2 regions of the Bacillus sp. 11C genome follow, and region 2 is predicted to be linked to the other one. Evidence: riboswitches for the same ligand, from Rfam matches in the RefSeq annotation. Region 2 holds a riboswitch; the other holds the start of a gene.
What was found. Region 2 has a riboswitch for cyclic di-AMP ahead of ktrA (potassium uptake protein KtrA). Riboswitches for the same ligand answer to the same signal wherever they lie in the genome.

Region 1: linked by a shared signal. The riboswitch ahead of ACY3LV_RS03265 (dicarboxylate/amino acid:cation symporter) and the one ahead of ktrA (potassium uptake protein KtrA) in region 2 are both predicted to bind cyclic di-AMP.

What each region holds. Positions count from the first base shown of each region.
Region 1 covers NZ_JBUPVZ010000002.1:102,441-112,564, reverse strand. Annotated here, with positions in the region: gene ACY3LV_RS03290 (TRAP transporter substrate-binding protein) at 1-369, opposite strand, end outside; gene dctS (two-component system sensor histidine kinase DctS) at 441-2,048, shown strand; gene dctR (two-component system response regulator DctR) at 2,038-2,718, shown strand; gene dctP (C4-dicarboxylate transporter DctP) at 2,838-4,103, shown strand; gene ACY3LV_RS03270 (AI-2E family transporter) at 4,252-5,304, shown strand; cyclic di-AMP (ydaO/yuaA leader) riboswitch at 5,351-5,482, shown strand; gene ACY3LV_RS03265 (dicarboxylate/amino acid:cation symporter) at 5,556-6,794, shown strand; gene ACY3LV_RS03260 (ABC transporter ATP-binding protein) at 6,886-7,812, shown strand; gene ACY3LV_RS03255 (ABC transporter permease) at 7,805-8,572, shown strand; gene ACY3LV_RS03250 (hypothetical protein) at 8,667-9,002, shown strand; gene ACY3LV_RS03245 (acyl-CoA dehydrogenase family protein) at 9,134-10,124, shown strand, end outside.
Region 2 covers NZ_JBUPVZ010000005.1:7,786-17,909, forward strand. Annotated here, with positions in the region: gene betB (betaine-aldehyde dehydrogenase) at 1-235, opposite strand, end outside; gene cudC (choline uptake/conversion transcriptional regulator CudC) at 434-976, shown strand; gene bslA (biofilm surface layer hydrophobin BslA) at 1,183-1,728, shown strand; cyclic di-AMP (ydaO/yuaA leader) riboswitch at 1,876-2,024, shown strand; gene ktrA (potassium uptake protein KtrA) at 2,098-2,766, shown strand; gene ktrB (Ktr system potassium transporter KtrB) at 2,773-4,110, shown strand; gene ACY3LV_RS08785 (YiaA/YiaB family inner membrane protein) at 4,147-4,410, opposite strand; gene ACY3LV_RS08790 (glucosaminidase domain-containing protein) at 4,518-5,366, opposite strand; partial or broken gene ACY3LV_RS08795 (MFS transporter) at 5,651-5,880, opposite strand; tRNA gene ACY3LV_RS08800 (tRNA-Ala) at 6,299-6,371, opposite strand; gene ACY3LV_RS08805 (undecaprenyl-diphosphate phosphatase) at 6,478-7,308, opposite strand; gene ACY3LV_RS08810 (AI-2E family transporter) at 7,399-8,565, opposite strand; gene ACY3LV_RS08815 (Gfo/Idh/MocA family protein) at 8,746-9,732, shown strand; gene rhaA (L-rhamnose isomerase) at 9,773-10,124, opposite strand, start outside.

The sequences.
Region 1 (10,124 bases), on a different contig from region 2:
CAGCACGCCCCATTCAGGCGAGAGCATGCCGAGCTTCGATGTGGAGGGGGCGATAAATTGAACATCGCCGTTTTGCAATGCTTCAATTTCTTCAATGTCCGAATACAGGCTTCCATTCGGAAACACTTCAATTTTTATTTTTCCGCCTGATTTCTCGTTTACCAGCTCGGCGAATTTATTGGCGGCCAGCCCTTTCGGCGTGTTTTCGGCAACCACATGGCTGAATGTAAACACGATTTGATCCTGTAAGCCTTCCTGATCGTCATCATAAACGATCTCTTCACTGCCGGAACGATCATGGAATCCGATAAATAAAGCGGTTGCAATTCCGGCGATCATCAGTGCGAGACATGCAAACAAACTCTTCATGAAAAGCCCTCCCCTATGTTTTAAGGATAATGGGGGACATGCCATTCGTAAAGACCTGAAAGGAGAAGCTGATGAACAAAAAGAAGCTCTCAATCCGTTGGAAAATCACGATCTTATCCTATATACTCGTCATTTTCTCCTTTTTGATCGGCGGCATTGTGCTCATCGGCAATATCCAGCATACAGAGGAGCGGGAGCTGAAAAAACGTTTGATGAATACGGCCCGGACAGTGTCGGAGATGACAGAAGTGAAAGAGGCCTTGGCGCGAAAAAAACAAACAGAAGCTGTTCGCCATGCGGTTGAAGAGATCAGGATGATTAATGAAGCAGACTATATTGTCGTCATGGATATGAATCACATCCGCTACACGCATCCTGTCAGTACAAGTATCGGCAAGAAATCCAAGGGTGCAGACGAAGAGGCGGCGTTTGCGGAGCATATTTATTTCTCAGAAGCAAAGGGCGAGATCGGCACGGCGGTCCGCGCTTTTTATCCGGTGAAGGATCACGAGCTGAACCAGAGCGGCGTGGTGCTTGTCGGGAAAACACTACCGGGGATTACCGACATATTGCTTCAGTTAAAACACGATATCGCATTCATCGTTGTACTGACACTCGGCTTCGGCCTTGCAGGTTCCTTTCTGCTGGCCCGCCATATCAAAAAACAAATGTTTCAGCTTGAGCCTCATGAGATTGTCCGAATGTATGAAGAACGGACAGCGACGTTTCACTCCATGAACGAAGGCGTGATTGCCATCGACAACCGGCTTATCATTACGATTTTCAATGAAAAAGCGAAACAGATCTTTGAGGTGCAGGGCGATCTGGTCGGAAAGGTGATCTGGGAGGTTCTTAAGGATTCGCGCCTGCCCGAAATCGTGGAGCGGAACAAAGCGGTTTATAATGAAGAAATTCGCGTCAGCGGAAAGGTGATTATGAGCAGCAGAATTCCGATCGTCATGAAGAAAAAAGTCATCGGCGCCGTCGCGATTTTTCAGGACAGAACGGAAGCGGCTAAGATGGCGGAGGAGTTGACCGGCGTCAAAAACTTTGTAGAGGCGCTCCGCGTCCAAAACCATGAGCATATGAATAAGCTGCATACGATCGCCGGTCTCATCCAGCTGGGGAAATCTGAAAAAGCCTTGCAGCTTGCATTCCGGGCGTCAACTGAGCAGGAAAATGTGACTGAATTTCTTCATCGCTCGATTCAAAATGACGCTGCGGCTGGCCTTCTATTAAGTAAAATCAGAAGAGGAAGGGAGCTGGGCATTGCTGTTCATATTGATGAAAACAGCAGCCTTCAGCAATTTCCTGAGCATGTTGATCAGCATGATATCGTTGTGCTTCTTGGCAACCTGATTGAAAATGCCTTCGGTTCATTTGAAACGGTTCAATCTAATGACAAACGGATTGACATCAGCATCGAACAAACGGATGATATCCTGGCAATTTTAATAGAAGATAACGGCCGCGGGATTGAATCGGCACATATGCCGCACCTTTACGACAAAGGATTTACAGTGAATAAAACAGGCGGCACAGGCTATGGCCTGTATCTAGTCAAACAAATTACAGACAAAGGATCGGGCACGATAGAAGTGGATTCACACGCAGGGCAAGGAACAGCTTTTTCTATCGTTTTTCCAATGAAGGGGGAGGAAGCGCAGCATGGCTCTTAAAGAATGGAAGGTTCTGCTCATTGAAGATGATCCGATGGTTCAAGAGGTAAACAAGGATTTCATCACAACTGTCAGCGGCTTTATTGTCTGTGCAACAGCGGGAAACGGAGAAGAAGGCATCAAGCTAATTAAAGAAAAACAGCCCGACCTCGTCATTCTCGATGTGTACATGCCGAAAAAAGACGGGATCAAAACGTTGCAGGAGATCAGAAAGCAAAAGCTTGAAGTGGATATCATTGTCGTTTCCGCTGCAAAAGACAAAGAAACGATCTCCCTTATGCTGCAAAATGGAGCGGCTGACTATATCTTAAAACCATTTAAGCTTGAGCGAATGAGACAGGCACTTGAAAAGTACAAGCAATATAAACAAAAAATAGAAGCGAATGATACGCTGTCCCAGGAACAGCTCGATGCGATCCTGAATATTCCGCAGCAGGCCGTACAGGATCTGCCAAAAGGATTGAATCATTTTACGATGAATGAAGTCACTGCTTTTTTGAAGCGCCAAACCGCATCTCTTTCTGCAGAAGAGGTCGCCAAGGCGCTCGGTATCGCCAGAGTGACAGCCAGGCGATACCTTGATTATCTAGAAAAAAAAGGAACCATTAAGCTGGACGTTCAATACGGCGGAATCGGCCGTCCTGTCAACCGCTACGTGTTTAAAGGATAAACCTGAGACCAAAAAGACCAAAATGTCCGTTATGATCATAAACTTCCCCACCCTATATGAAAACGCTATCATTCTAGTAAGAAAGACACAAAGGCGAATAGGACAGGGGGATGCAGAATATGAAACTGTTTAAAAATTTAACAGTTCAGGTCATAACTGCGGTCATCATCGGGGTCATTGTCGGGCTGGTCTGGCCTGATATCGGCAAAGAAATGAAACCGCTTGGCGATACATTTATCAACGCTGTTAAAATGGTGATCGCCCCAATCATTTTTTTCACTATCGTTCTCGGGATTGCAAAAATGGGCGATATGAAGAAGGTTGGAAAAGTAGGGGGGAAAGCGTTTATTTATTTCGAGGTTGTCACAACTCTCGCACTCATTATCGGTTTGTTCGTCGTTAATATGATAAAGCCGGGATCGGGTCTTGATTACAGCAAGCTTGAAAAGGGTGATGTATCACAATACACGCAAAATGGCGGTCAGGGAATCGACTGGATTGAATTTGTCACACACATTGTTCCGTCCAACATGGTTGATGCCTTCGCAAAAGGGGACATTTTGCAGGTCTTATTCTTTTCGATTCTTTTCGGAGTCGGTCTTGCGGCATTAGGTGAAAAAGGGAAAAGCGTCATTGATTTCTTCGACAAGATTTCTCACGTCTTTTTCAAAATCATCGGCTATATCATGCGTGCGGCGCCAATCGGGGCATTCGGGGCGATGGCGTATACGATCGGGCACTTCGGTCTCGATTCCATCAAGCCTCTGGCAAGTTTAATGATGTCTGTTTATATTACGATGTTCCTGTTCGTATTTGTAGCTTTAAATATCATCTGCAAGCTTTACGGATTCAGTCTGTGGAATTACCTGCGCTTTATTAAAGATGAGCTTCTGATCGTGCTTGGCACAAGCTCTTCAGAATCGGTGCTTCCGCGTATGATGGATAAAATGGAGCGTTACGGCTGTTCAAAATCCGTTGTCGGGCTTGTCATTCCGACGGGCTATTCGTTTAACCTTGACGGCACATCGATTTATTTATCAATGGCGACGGTTTTTCTGGCACAGGTGTTTGGAGTAGACCTCAGCATTGGCCAGCAAATTACAATTATCCTCGTTCTGATGCTGACATCGAAGGGAGCGGCCGGTGTGACGGGAAGCGGGTTTATCGTCCTTGCCTCAACACTGTCAGCGCTTCAGGTCATTCCGCTGGAGGGTCTTGCACTCCTGCTTGGGGTTGACCGTTTCATGAGTGAAGGAAGAGCGATTGTGAACCTGATCGGAAACGGAATCGCCACGATCATTGTTGCAAAAAGCGAAAATGAATTCGATGAAGCAAAAAGCATAGAGGCTGTTGAAGACATGAAAAAAATGAAAACAGCAGTTTAAGAAATGAGCGGCTCATCCATGGGGCCGTTTTTTTAATTGTTTAAGAATTATTAAGGTAATGACAGAGACCTCAGCATTTTTTTGTTATATAATTTACAGATGGATACTATATTGAATTAAGGACGTTTGTCCTAACAGGGGTGTATAAATGGCCGCTTTAGTTAAATTTTTTCAGCACCCGGGAGTAAGGCGTTTTTCCGTCTTTGTCGTGTTAACTGGTGTGTTATATCTATTTAAGAGCATGATCAACTTAATATTGCTTACCTTCATTTTCACCTTTCTAATGGATCGTTTGGAGTTTGTCGTACGGCAGTTCGCAAGTCGATTCTTCCGCGTAAGCCAGCGGGTTGTCATTACGTTTCTTTACGTGTTGCTGGCTGTGCTGCTTACAGTTGGGGGATTTGTTTTTTATCCGATCGTCGCGGCGCAGATTCAGCAGCTGGCTAAGCAAATTAAACATATTGCGTATCACCCGGACACCATCCCTTTCTTTGATGAGATCACCAGTGTTTTCGGAGATATTAATATCAGTTCATATGTCAAAGAGGGTTTCAATGTGGTGTATACGTATCTGGCCGATATCAGCACATTTGGCTTGCAGGTCGTAATGGCGCTCGTTCTCAGCATGTTTTTCTTATTTGAGAAAAAACGGCTTTCAGAATTTATGGGGAAATTTAAAACGAGCAAACTGGCGGTCTTTTATGAGGAAATTGCTTTCTTCGGAAGAAAATTTGCAAGAACGTTCGGCAAAGTGCTTGAGGCTCAATTTATCATTGCGCTCGTCAACTGTGTTCTGACGTTTATCGCGCTTTGGATTATGCATTTCCCGCAGCTGTTTGGGCTTTCTATTATGGTGTTTTTCCTTGGATTAATTCCTGTAGCAGGCGTTGTCATTTCTTTGATTCCGCTCAGTATTATCGCTTACAGCACAGGCGGCGGAATGTATGTGCTCTACATTGTGCTTGTCATATTCGCCATACATGCGATCGAAACCTATTTCTTAAATCCGAAGCTGATGTCTGCGAAAACAGAACTGCCGATCTTTTTCACTTTCATAGTACTCATTTTCTCTGAGCACTTTTTAGGCATTTGGGGTTTAATTATCGGGATTCCGATCTTTGTGTTTCTCCTTGATATCCTTGATGTGACCAATAAGGAAGAAGGACCTAAAAGATTCCAAGAGAAAAGTAACAAAAAATAGTTTACAAAATTGGTTCTTTTCTGTATAAATAAACTATCATACAATAGTAAGCCACACGCTTAATCCTTTAACTAAGGAGTGGGGGACCCGATCTTTTGGGGTTAATTTTTCGTCAGAAAAACGGACATCTCTTCGTCCGAACCCGTCAGCTAACCTCATCAGCGTGAAGAGAGAATCCAGTGGTTTGATGTAATAGCCAAAGCCCACGGGAGTCTCTCGCGGGCTTTTTTTTAAAAAAGGGAGGAATGCAGATGAAGCTGGCTACAAAGATAATCATTGCATTGGTGCTGGGTGCGGTGACGGGAATTATTCTTAACCTGACATCACCTGAATTATTTGAAAATTTGAATAAGTTTGTATTTGGTCCGCTTGGTACGATCTTTTTAAACCTTATCAAAATGCTTGTCGTTCCGATTGTCTTTTTCTCACTGACACTGGGAGTAGCTGGACTGGGCGATCCTAAGAAGCTTGGCAGAATCGGTTTAAAGGCGATTTCTTATTTTCTCGTCACAACTGCAGTGGCGATTACCATTGCCATCATTTTAGCTCTTGTCATCAAACCGGGAGAGTTTGGAACATATGATACATCGTCTGCCGAATTCACTGCTGAAAAAGCGCCAAGTATTGCCGACACCCTGTTAAACATTATTCCGACCAATCCTGTTCAAGCGATGACCGAAGGAAATATGCTGCAGATTATCGCTTTTGCCATTTTTGTCGGGCTTGGGATTACAATGCTCGGTAAAAAAGCGGATATGCTTCTCAAAGTTGTTGAGCAAGGAAATGAATTGATGATGTACCTAGTGAATCTGGTCATGAAGTTTGCTCCGTATGGCACATTCGGTTTGATTGCGACAGCCGTGGGAAGCCAAGGGTTCAGTGCAATGAAAGCGATGGGCTTGTACATGCTTGTGGTAACCATTGCATTATTGATACATGCAGTCGTAACCTACGGATCTACGGTAGCGCTTATCGCCAAAAGAAATCCGATTACGTTCTTTAAAGATTTCTCAGAGGTTATGGTCGTCGCGTTCAGTACTTCCAGCAGCAATGCGACTCTGCCGGTTTCCATGGATGTGGCACAGAGAAAACTAAAGGTGCCTGAGCCGATCAGCAGCTTTGTCCAGCCGCTGGGCGCTACAATTAATATGGACGGAACAGCCATCATGCAAGGGGTAGCCACCGTCTTCATTGCGCAGGTATTCGGGCATGATCTGACACTCACGCAGCTGCTGATGGTCGTACTGACGGCTGTATTAGCAAGTGTCGGAACCGCGGGTGTTCCGGGAGTCGGTTTGATTATGCTTGCTATGGTGCTTCAATCTGTCGGTCTTCCTGTCGAGGGAATCGGATTGATCCTTGGAATTGACCGCCTGCTTGATATGCTTCGTACAGTTGTAAATACAACAGGAGACGCGGCCTGCGCTGTCATTGTGACAGAAACAGAGAAGAACAAACAGCCTGAGCAAACGTCGACTCTATCGGTTTAACCAAACATTTGGAAGCAACAAATGCTATAATACAAACAGTGCCTAATTGTTGGGCACTGTTTATTTTTTGCCGAAAAAGGAGGAAGGCTTTATGGCTGAGCCGATTTTACATATTAAAGGCCTCGATAAAAAGATCGGGTCTAAACAGATTTTAAAACAGATCAGCATGGACGTCATGGAGGGAGAAATCATCGGCCTGCTCGGCCCGAATGGTTCAGGGAAAACAACACTCATCCGTATCATCGTCGGGCTGTTAAAACAAAACAGCGGAAGTGTGACAATCAGCGGATTCCAGCATGATACAGAGTTTGAACAAGCAATGGAAGCTGTGGGGGCGATCGTCGAAAACCCAGAGTTCTATCCGTACCTGACAGGCTGGGAAAACCTCAAGCACTTTGCGAATATGCACAAAAAAATAGCGGATGAACGGCTTGATGAAGTGGTGGAACGTGTCGGGCTGACGTCAGCGATTCATGATAAGGTCAAAACCTATTCCCTTGGCATGCGCCAGCGACTTGGCATTGCGCAGGCGATTCTTCACGGGCCGAAGCTTCTTATTTTAGATGAGCCGACAAACGGTCTTGATCCCGCGGGTATGAAGGATTTTCGCGATCATATTAAAGAGCTCGCGGAAAAGGAAGGGACAGCAGTCCTATTCGCCACCCATTTACTGCGCGAGGTTGAAGATCTGTGTGACCGTGTCATCATTATTCAAAAAGGCGAGATCAAAGCGGAAGTCAGCTTATATGGAACAGATCAAACAACAGAAAAAGCAATCATTGAAGTGCAGCCGGAAGAAAAAGCACTCAATTGGCTGACAAGCAATCAATATCAAGCTGAGCGGCAAGACGGGGCGATTGTTGTTGAGGTAGCAAAAGAAAACATTCCGGAGCTGAACCGCTCACTTGTCGGACAAGACCTGGATGTATTTTCCGTTATGCCTTACACGCAATCACTGGAAGATGAATTCATAAAAGCGACAACTGCCCATCAAGAGGAGGGAGAAGAGCTTGTCTAAATTAGTTTGGAATGAACATATGAAACTTTTTAATCGGAAGGTCACATTGGTATCTCTTATCTTGATGGCGGTCTTTCAATTTTTCATGGCTTTGATCATTAAACGGATTGTCATCAGCGCCGGGACAGATGAAAATTTCATCGGCTATTTTTCGTATACACCGAGCCTGAACATCCTGCTGCAGGCGTTAACGATCGTGATTGCAGCGACAATTGTTTCGATGGAGTTTGATAAAAAGACGATCAAATTTCTGCTCATTCGTCCAGTTAAACGCCAAAAGATTTTTGGGTCAAAATTAATCACAATTGTGATGGCCAGCTTTTATTTATATTTGGCATACTACATTCTGGCATTATTATTCGGTCTTATCTTTTTTGGCACATCCGTGACTTCAGAATCACAGGCATTGCTGATCAACACTTTGGAGCTGATCGGGTCAAACTGGCTTGAAGCCGTAATGATGGGATTGTTCGGGCTGCTTTGTTCTTCGCTGTTCCGCAACAGTGCGGTAGCTGTCGTCGTTTCTTTTGTCGTTTTATATGGAGCGAGTACACTTGTCCAGCTCATGAAGCTGTTTGAAAACAAATGGGGCAGCTTTTTACTTTTTGCGAACACTGACTTTACCCAATACAGCAGCGGCCAGACCGTGTTGTTTTCAGGCATGACGCCATTGTTTTCGGTGGGAATTATCATCATACATGCCATATTTTTCATTGCCGTTGGCTGGTGGTGCTTCTGTAAACGGGATGTCCGGGTATAAAGGCAAGGAATGACACTTTTGTGAAAAAAATCACGTAAATCAATATCAGCTGATATTTTGGTTTATACTAAAGGTACTGACGGAGGTGTCTCGATTGAGGAACTTTATTACCGCTTTACCGATCGTATTGCTGCTTGGATTCTCATTTGTGTCATTCACTTTTCAATTTGAACATCTTGTTTATTTCAGACTCGCGCTTGGATTGTTTTCTCTCGTGGGGCTGTACATGATATATAAAATGAAGACGGGCATCCGTTATTTTATCATCTATCTGTATGCAAGCTGGATTGTGCTAGCGGCAGTAACCGCTTTTGAAGAGCCGATTTTCTCGAGCTTTTTCTTCGGCGGCCTGGTGATGACAATGGGTTACCTGACATATATGCTGATTTATCTCGGCATGAAACAAGACCGGGATGCAAATCCTGTCTAAACACGCTGTTCCCTAGAGGGAACGGCGTGTTTTTCTATACCGGAAATAAAGGTTAACAGTTGCGGAATGATGGCAGGAAATCTATAATACATATTAAACTTATCGGAATTAAAACCTTGGGGGGCTGCCGGATGTCATTATTTATACAAAACGATCAACAGCGGCAATGGATGGAGAGAATCGGACGGATTGCGGATGAATTTCAGCAAACGGCCGCTGAAGATGACGAACAGGGACGTTTTCCTGCAGAAAAAATACAAAAACTGCGTGATGCCGGGTATACGGCCTTAACATTGCCGGCATCTCATGGAGGAGGGGGCATTTCTGTTTACGATATGCTCCTGTTTCAAGAACGGCTGGCACGGGGAGACGCACCTGCAGCATTGAGCATCGGCTGGCATTTGAGCGTAATAGGAGAGCTCGGAGAAGGAAACAGCTGGGATAAAGATGTGTTTGCGTTTATTGCAAAGGAAGTTAAAAACGGGGCTGTCATCAACAGGGCGGCGACAGAAGCGAACACCGGAAGCCCGACAAGAGGAGGGCGTCCCGGTACAATCGCCGTTAAAAAAGATGGCAAATGGGCAGTGAACGGAAGAAAAACCTTTACGACGATGTCGCAAGCACTGGATTATTTTTTAGTCACGGCATGGATTGAAGAAAAACAATCAACAGGCGTGTTTCTCATTCATAAAGATGATCCCGGATTGTCGATTGAAGAAACGTGGGATATGATGGCGATGCGAGCGACTGGGAGCCATGACCTAGTACTGAATGAGGTCATGCTTGATGAGGAGAAACTGGTGGAAGTGCTTCAAGGTCCTCGAGGGGCAAAACCGAATGGATGGCTTCTTCACATACCGGCGATTTATCTTGGCATTGCTCAAGCAGCACGAGACTATGCGGTGCGATTTGCAGCCGAGTATTCTCCAAACAGTTTGAAGGGGCCGATCAAGGATGTTCCGGCCGTCCAGCAAAGAACAGGCGAAATGGAGCTTGAACTGACTACTGCCAGACATTTTCTTTTCCATATTGCCCAATTGTATGACGATCCAGAGCGCCGCCCTCATTTGAGAAGCGAGCTCGGTGCGGCGAAACATATCGTCACAAATGCTGCGCTGTCTG
Region 2 (10,124 bases):
GTCTAATTAATTCCGCAATTTTCAGAACAATTTTCCCGCGTTCAAGCCCGGATAGAGATGACCATTCTCCTTTGTCAAAGGCTCTTCGCGCGGCTTCGATCGCCTTGATGGCGTCCTCTCGCCCTCCCTCGCTTACGGTTGCAATTTCTTCTTGATTAAATGGGTTGATAATGTTGCGGATCTGCTCTTTTTCGGCGCTGATCCATTCACCGTCAATGTATAATGTTTGACTCATATAAGCCTCCTTGACGTAAATAAAGTTTGTTAAATAAAAATTTAATGTTTTTAACAACCTTAATCTAACATATGGTTTTTAAACTGTCAAAGCCCCATTTTGATTTTTCTTTTTGACTTTTCTTTATGTTTCGTTAAGATAAAGAACATAAAGAAATAACTTAACGAATTTAATTCTCTAAAGGAAAAGAGGGTCAGTATGGATGAAAATCCAGAATTTGCAGTTATAGAACAGGCTCGGGATCTTGTTATCGACTCCATTGCTGAAACGATGGATCTTTACGGAATTACCCGCAGTGTCGGGATTTTATATGGGACGATGTATATGCGGGATGAGATGACGCTTGACGAAATGCGTGAGGAATTGCAAATGAGCAAGCCAAGCATGAGCACAGGTGTCAAAAAACTTCAGGACTTAAATGTGGTGAAAAAAACTTTTCACCGGGGCATCCGCAAGCATACATTTGTAGCTGAAAAAGATTTTTTCAAATTTTTCACGAATTTCTTTCCGCCTAAATGGGAGCGGGAAGTTCAAGTAAATGTAGCAGCGATTGAGGAAGCCCAGGCTGATTTACAAGAGGTTTTAAACAAGGAAGGCCTCAATGAAGACCTCAAAAATGAAGCGCTGCAGCTTTACGAGCAGCTGGAAAACTCTAGAGCCTACTATGATTGGCTGAAACGGCTTGCTGAATCGGTGCAGAGCGGGGAAATTTTTAAGTTTATACCAATCGAAAGAAAGTAAAGAAGAAAACGCCTGGGAAACCGGGCGTTTTTCTGTTCGTTTGTATGTAATTACTACAAATTTGAAAAATACGGGAAAAACACCCCATTTACTTCCAAAATATTTGATGTTAATTTTATGTAGGTAAAATTTGTATTTGGCCACTCAGTGGAGGTGAAAAGCGGGCAGGCCTATATATTTTATAACTTTTAAGGGGGAATTTTATTATGAAACGTAAATTATTATCTTCTTTGGCAATTGGTGCATTAAGTCTCGGTTTACTCGTTTCTGCACCTACAGCTTCTTTCGCGGCTGAATCTAAATCAACTTCCGCTCATACTGAGTCTACTATGAGAACACAGTCAACAGCTTCATTGTTTGCAACAATCACAGGGACCAGCAAAACGGAATGGTCTTTCTCCGATATCGAATTGACATACCGTCCAAATACGCTTCTCAGCCTTGGCGTTATGGAATTTACATTGCCAAGCGGATTTACTGCAAATACAAAAGACACAATGAACGGGCGTGCGTTGCGTGAAACACAGATCCTTAATAACGGGAAAACAGTAAGGGTTCCTCTGGCACTTGATTTGTTAGGAGCTGGCGAATTCAAATTAAAACTAAATAACAAAACACTTCCTGCCGCTGGTACATATACTTTCCGTGCGGAGAATAAATCATTGAGCATCGGAAATAAATTTTACGCCGAAGCCAGCATTGACGTGGCTAAGCGCAGTACTCCTCCGACTCAGCCATGCGGCTGCAACTAAACATGAAGACCGGTTAACGCCGGTCTTTTTTTGTGTTTTAACCTCCCCTTTTCCCTCTATTTCTAATTATCTTTTTTCTGGTTTAAAATTTAAATTGACAAACTCTAGAAACAGGAGTAAATTCTTGAGTGTTCAATTTCATAAGAGTCTCTTTTACCGCTTAATCAAACACGAACGGGGGAACCAACGATTGGCTGTTTTATTCACAGCCTAGGGGTGAATCTTACTTAGTAAGAGGGGGTACTCTGAATCCCTAATCCGACAGCTAACCTCGTAGGCGTATCCAGAGAGGAGGTCTATTAGCGGCCATTCTTCGAGATGGTCTTTTTTGCTTCAAAAACGTTAATTTTACTAAGGGAGTTATGAACATTGGGAAAAATAAAAAATAAGCAATTTGCCGTGATTGGGCTGGGCCGGTTTGGCGGAAGCATTTGCAAAGAGCTGCACAGAATGGGGCATGAGGTCCTTGCAATTGATATCAACGAAGAAAAGGTAAATGCATACGCTTCTTACGCAACTCATGCGGTGATTGCCAACGCCACCGAAGAAAACGAATTGCTATCGTTAGGAATACGCAATTTTGAATATGTGGTTGTTGCGATCGGAGCGAATATTCAAGCAAGTACCCTGACCACCTTATTATTAAAGGAATTTGACATCCCGAATATTTGGGTCAAAGCTCAAAACCATTATCACCATAAAGTGCTTGAAAAAATAGGCGCTGACCGTATCATTCACCCTGAAAAGGACATGGGCGTCAAGATCGCACAAAGCCTTTCTGATGAGAACGTTTTAAATTACATTGATTTATCTGATGAGTACAGTATTGTCGAGCTGCTGGCAACACGCAAGCTTAATTCAAAATCAATTACTGATCTGAATGTAAGAGTAAAGTACGGCTGTACAATCCTTGCCATTAAACACCATGGAGATATCCGGCTTTCTCCAGCACCCGGAGACATCATTCACGAACAAGATTGCCTGGTGATCATGGGGCACAAAAAGGATATTAGACGTTTTGAAAACGAAGGGATGTAGACAAAGGTGACACTTCAAAAGGATAAAGTGATCAAATGGGTTCGTTTCACACCGCCTCAAGTGCTTGCAATTGGTTTTTTTCTAACCATTATCATCGGGAGTGTGCTGTTAATGCTCCCGATTTCTGCAGCGAAGCCATTATCATGGATCGATGCCCTTTTTACTGCCGCTTCCGCTACAACTGTAACAGGGCTTGCAGTTGTTGATACCGGTACAGAATTTACAATTTTCGGGCAAACTGTCATCATGGGGCTGATTCAGATCGGCGGTCTTGGGTTTATGACTTTTGCTGTTTTGATCGTCATGATATTAGGAAAGAAAATCGGATTAAAAGAACGAATGCTGGTTCAGGAAGCCTTAAACCAGCCGACAATCGGCGGTGTCGTAGGTCTTGTCAAGGTTCTGTTCCTGTTTTCGATCAGTATTGAGCTGATAGCAGCTCTTATCTTATCCATCCGGTTTGTGCCCCAGTATGGCTGGGCATTCGGCTTGTTTGCCAGTCTGTTTCATGCAATATCTGCTTTTAACAATGCCGGATTTTCGTTGTGGCCGGATAACTTGATGAGCTTCGTTGGAGATCCTACAATTAACATCGTGATTACTTTTTTATTTATTACAGGAGGGATCGGATTTACAGTTCTGTTTGACATCATGAAAAACCGGCGATTCAAAGCCTTTTCCTTACATACGAAGCTCATGCTTACAGGTACATTGATTCTGAATGCAGTTGCTATGCTGGTGATTTTCACTTTAGAGTATAGCAACCCCGGCACGCTCGGCCACCTGCATATAGGAGATAAACTGTGGGCTTCCTATTTTCAGGCTGTAACGCCGAGAACCGCGGGCTTCAATTCCCTCGATATTGGGAGTATGAGAGAAGGAACGATTGTATTTACGTTATTATTGATGTTTATCGGAGCAGGCAGCGCTTCAACAGCGAGCGGTATTAAACTGACCACGTTCATCGTGATTTTAATGTCTGTTATCGCTTATTTGCGAGGAAAAAAAGAAACGGTTATTTTCCGCCGCTCCATCAAATACCCGATTATCATAAAAGCTCTAGCTGTCAGCGTCACCAGCTTGTTCATTGTGTTTTTAGGAATTTTCGCCCTGACGATCACAGAACAAGCACCGTTTATCCAAATTGTGTTTGAAACCTTTTCAGCATTCGGAACTGTCGGTCTATCAATGGGATTGACTCCCGAACTCACAGAAGCGGGAAAATGTATCATTATTGTCATCATGTTCATCGGAAGAATTGGTCCTCTGACGTTCGTGTTTTCATTCGCGAAAACAGAGAAATCAAATATTCGTTATCCTGATGGTGAGGTGTTTACGGGGTGATAGCAAAAAATCCGGCGTGCAGGCGCCGGATTTTTTTTATGATTCGATATGAGATTGATTGTGTCTTTTTTCCTGCTCCGCGATGATTTCGTTATCTTCTGCGTTATCACGGGTCACTTTTTGTGTAAGAATCGCACCGACCGCTACAAGTATCATAACGGCAATATAATAGCCTTTTTCATTGAGTTCCAGATTATCAGCATTATAGAGTCCGACACTAAACAAAAATACTCCCGCAAAAAAAGTGAAATAAGCTAATACTGTAAAAGCAACCGTGTTTCTCCGTCTATATTTCTGCATCGTTGTTCCTCCTGAAAACATAGTCAATAAGTGATAACTTCCGTGGAATATTATACCTCAAATTCCCCTGAATGGAACATAGAAATAAAAATACCAGTAAAAACAGCTTAGGTTGATTCCTTTATTTCAACAGCTGAATCGTCAATCCAGCCGATGAGCTTATCATTGATTTGAAATTGGTACCATACGGACTGGCCCTTCTGCTTTTTAGATACTACCTTTATGTCCTTTCCGATGTAAGATTGGGCAGAGGTAAGTCTTATGGACTGCTCATCAGTAGAAGGCTTGGACCATACGTCTTGAACGGCACTGTCTTTAATGGAGCCGATGAAATCCACAGATTTCAAGGATGGATTGACCTCATCGTACGCATCTAAATCATATTTTTCCACAATAGCGCTGAGTTTGTCAGCGTAATCAGGATCTGTAGCATATCCTGCTGTTTGCAAGGCGGTTGCCGCTTCCTTATAATCCCCAGCATCAAGCACCGGTTTATACTTCTTTTTATTCCATGATGTGCCGCGAACAAACAATTGGGCATGGTCATCCATAGATTCAAAAAACGTGCTGTATTTGCGAAACTTTGCGCGAATGGTTTTTCTTTCCCCTTTTTCAAATTCATCCGTTTCCATCGTGACGTGATGGCCTTTATAATTTCCTTTTACACCAAAAAGGTTATTGGCCTGAGCAGCAAGTTCGCTGTTCCCCCAGTCAGATTCGAGAATGGCCTGAGCGATCGTGATGCTGGGGAGGACATGATATTTCTCATACAGAATTTGTGCATGCCCGGACAGGCTGTCAATAAATACTTGCTGTTCATCAATTTCTTCGGGTTCTTTGGATGTTTCAATCGGCTTTGATAAAGTTGTGGCTAAAACAAAAAAGGCTAACGGAATCGATACAATGAAAAATAGTGTAATCAAGAGTCTGCGTTTTTTCAGTTTTTTACGGGCCATGAATACCTTCCTTCGAGTTAAGAGATTACGAATGTAAAAGAATCTACCTTTTAGAATTTTACTTTGACTTCTAATATTTTTCAATTCTTTAGGCAGAAAGTTGGGAAAAGATTGCAAACAAAAAACCTTTTCACTAGAAATGGTTCAGATTGTTGACAAAATCCTTGAAGTCTAGGAAGGACGACATTGGAGCCGACTTCCGCAGAATGTGGTGACAGCGGCGTTTGAACAGAACACTCAGGATAAAAGAAATCATGATAAGGAGGCATCATAGAATCTTGCAGAGCTAGATAGATCGGATGGGCGCCAAATTTTTTCCTCAGCAGCGGACCTGCCGGCAAAAATAATGCAAAGGCCATATTGCCGATTACTATTGGATTCACTGATATGAAGTCCCTCCGACCGTCTTCTGAACAAGGCCTTGAACTGACGACAATGCCATGTTAAACATTAATCTCGGCCCGACAGCTAAAACAGCGAGCAAAGAAATCATCCAACAGTGTTTTGTCTTCATGTTGTCATTCCTTCCTATAAATGCATACGAAACACATCATTTTAAAAAACAAAAGAAGCTAATAGATTTTGCATGCCATTAGCTTTCATTCTAATACTCTCCCTATCATGGGAAATGATATTAATTTAAATATGTGAAAAAGTGATCATATGTTCAAATATTGTTCCTAATCGATTAGGTTTTTCCAATGACAGAAATTTCAAGTATAAAACAAAAGCCTGAACAGCTTTTGCCCGATATCGTAATTTTGAGCCAAAGCGGGCTAAAACTTCACTTATGAGTCCCTGCTTACTCCCTCAGGCGACCATTTTAAAGTTCACCGGAAAATCCTGTCGTGACATGTTCAAAAAAAACAGCGAACGAACCTTTTCCTCAAAAACAAACAAAAAAACCCTTATAGAATAAGGGTTTAAAGGTATGGAGCCAAGGGGGCTCGAACCCCTGACCTCTACACTGCCAGTGTAGCGCTCTCCCAGCTGAGCTATGGCCCCGTATGTAACGTCATATTTATTATAGATGATTTTTTTTTGAAAAACAAGCTGTTCCCTCTTGAAATGACAGAAAAAATAAGGCTCCGGAAGAGCCTTATTTTTAGATTTACATCATGATTAAAAGTAAAATCACACCGAGGATGATTCGGTAGATTGCAAAGGGGACGAGTTTGATTTTGTTAATCAGTTTTAAGAAGAAACGGACGACAAACAGCGCGACAACAAAGGCGCAGATAAAGCCGACGATGAAAAACGGCAACAGATCCGAGCTTAAACTGTCCCAGTGCTTCACAAGGCTCAAAAAGCTTGCTCCCATCATGATCGGCATCGCCATAATAAACGTAAAGTCGGCTGCCGCGCGATGGTTCAATCCAAGAATAACGCCTCCGGAAATGGTTGAACCGGAACGCGAGAAACCCGGCCACAGGGCAAGACATTGGAATAAGCCGACTCCTATCGCCTGCTTATAGGAAATGCGGTCGAGGGTGTCTGTTGCAACTTTCCGTTTATTCACCCAATCAGCAAAAAGCATCAGGACTGCCCCGGCAATTAAACCCACGGCTACAGTTTGAACAGAAAATAAATATTCATCAATGTAATCCTCAAACAAAAAGCCGAGAACAGCTGCAGGCACAAGTCCGACTGCAATTTGTGCAATGCTTAATTTATGTCCCTGCTTCTGGTCGCTGGTAATATTCTTTTTCAGGCCGAGCAAATTCAAAATCCGGTCTTTAAACACGATGGCCACTGCTAAAATAGAACCAAGCTGAATCACCACTTTGAATGAGTTGGCAGCTTCTTCTGACATCAGATTGCTTGATTTAAGCCAGATATCGTCTACTATGATCATATGTCCTGTCGAAGAAACCGGCGCATACTCTGTTAACCCTTCTACGATCCCTAAAATGGCAGCTACAAACAATTCCCATAGAGTCATGATTTGATTCTCCCCATTAGACATTTATTTTTTACATAACGGGAGCTTTCCATAATTGGAAAGCCCGTCTTATATAACTATAAACGAAAATCACACTTTATGCCCTGACGTATTTTCATTTTTTTCTTCGTCGTATAAATGTGACCGCATTTTAAACCAGTCAAATAAATGTGTCGTAATGACTTTAGTAACTGCATAGCCCGGAATGGCAAGAATGATTCCAACCACACCAAACAGCTTACCGGCTGTTAACAGCAGAAAAATAATCGTAATAGGGTGGATGTGAAGGTTTTTCCCCATAATTTGCGGAGAGATCAGCTTCCCTTCGATCAGCTGAACAATTGTCCATACGATCACCAGCTTAAGCAGCATGAGCGGCGATGTCACTATGGCGATGATAATCGCTGGCGTAATGGCAATCGTCGGCCCTAAATACGGAACGATGCTTGTACAAGCCGCAATGATGGCAAGCAATGAAGCATAATCCAGCCCGATAATCAAATAACCGATAAACAGCAAAAACCCGATACAGAAGCTGACAATGATCTGGCCTCTGATATAAGAGCTTAACCGATGATTCATTTCGCTTAAGACTGTGTATGTCTGTTCTTTTAATCGTGTCGGCACAAACTTCAGTATATAGACCGGCAACTTCTTTCCATCTTTTAATAAATAGAAAAGAATAAACGGAACCGTGACAATCGAAATAATAACCTCAGTCAGAGCACCGATAAAATTCCCAACACCGGTGAAAGTACTGTTCACAATCGTAGCCGCCTGATCTGAAATCTTTGTTGCAAGATCAGATATATTGATGTTCATCGTTTGCTGGGCCTGATTGACGAAGTTGCTGCCGATCAGCTGTTTCGTCTGATTTTCAACGACATCCACATATCTCGGGATATTGTCAATCAAACTCATAATTTGTTCTTTTAAAAAGGGGATGATGGACACGATCGTGATCGTGATCAGTCCGATAATCAGTAGATATAACAGGAAAATAGTATAGATTCTTCTTACTCTTCTTCTCTCAAGGAAATCAACGATTGGGTTTAACAGATAAAAAACAATCCCTGTTAAAATAATCGGCAGTGAAATTGTTTTGAGAAGAACTATAATCGGGGTGAAAATAAATGATGTTTTTGTAAAAACGAGAATATTTAAACCAATCAGCAGCAGCACAAGCAAAAATAAAACAAACTTATTGTCCAAGAAGAATTGTTTAAATCTGCCGCTCCATGTTTGCAACATCTCCACTATCGTTCCTCCGTCATACATAGTTTAATTAAATTGTACACTATCGTCCCTATAATGAAAAATAAAAACCGTTAATCGCTGGAAAAACTTCCTTGTTTTCAGCATGTGGTTTGTTCTATCATGTGCTTTTCTCTTTTTTGAGCTATAATTTAGCTATATCATGCAAAAGGAGCGATAAGAATGATACGTTTTGCCATAATAGGAACCAACTGGATTACAGACCGCTTTCTTGAGTCAGCAGTGGAAATAAAAGATGTTCAGCTGACAGCTGTTTACTCGAGATCAGCTGAACGCGCTGCCGAGTTTGCCGCTAAACACGGTGCTGAGCACATTTTCTCAAACCTTCAGGAAATGGCGGCAAGCGATTGCTTTGATGCTGTATACATAGCCAGTCCCAATGCTCTTCACAAGGAGCAGGCCGTTCTCTTTATGAACCATGGCAAGCATGTGCTTTGCGAGAAGCCGTTTGCTTCAAATACGAAAGAAACGGAACAGATGATTTCAGCGGCTCAGGAAAACGGCGTTGTCCTCATGGAAGCGCTGAAGACCACTTTCCTGCCAAACTTCAAAGAGCTGAAGAAACACTTACATAAAATCGGAACCGTCCGCAGATTTACCGCAAGCTACTGCCAGTACTCCTCACGGTATGACGCGTTCAGAAACGGAACCGTCTTGAACGCATTTCAGCCTGAGCTTTCCAACGGGTCATTAATGGATATCGGCGTTTATTGTATTTATCCTGCTGTCGTGCTATTTGGCGAGCCGCAGGACGTGAAGGCGAACGGATATGCTTTATCTTCCGGAGTAGATGGAGAGGGGACCGTCATTCTGTCTTACGACGGGTTCGAAGCCGTTCTGATGCATTCTAAAATCTCTACTTCCTATGCTCCGGCGGAAATTCAGGGTGAAGACGGGACCATTGTAATCGATACAATTCAGCAGCCTGAACGAGTGGAAATCCGCTATCGAGACGGCCGTCTGGAAAACATTTCGATTCATGATCCTAAACCGGCGATGTTCTACGAAATAGAAGAATTTGTCACGCTCATAAAAGAGAACAAACCGGAATCTGAAGACAATACATTTGAACGGTCTTTGATCACCGCCAAAATCATGGAAGAAGCAAGAAAGCAGATGGGGATTGTATACCCTGCTGATCAAGCGTAAAAAAATCCGCCCGCGTGCCAATGCCGCGGCGGATTTTTTATTAGACAATCGAAGAAGACGCCTTCCTTTTTAAAAGCACCTGTTGTTCATAATTTTTTATGTCATGGAGCCATTCCTCTTTTACCGGCACGCCCATTTGCTCACAGTAGGAATCCCAGACGGCCCCGAAAGGATATGTTTTAAATTCCTCCATCAGCGCCAGCCTTTCTGTAAATCGGCCCTCTTCCTGTAATTGTTTTAAATAGTCGTTCGGGAGAAGCAATGCATACAATAAAGCTTTGATCATATTTCTCGTTCCGATGGTCCAGGCGGCAACACGGTTAATGCTGGCATCGAAAAAGTCCAGGCCGATAGCGACCTTCTCGAGAGCCTGATTGCGTACAATTTCAAGC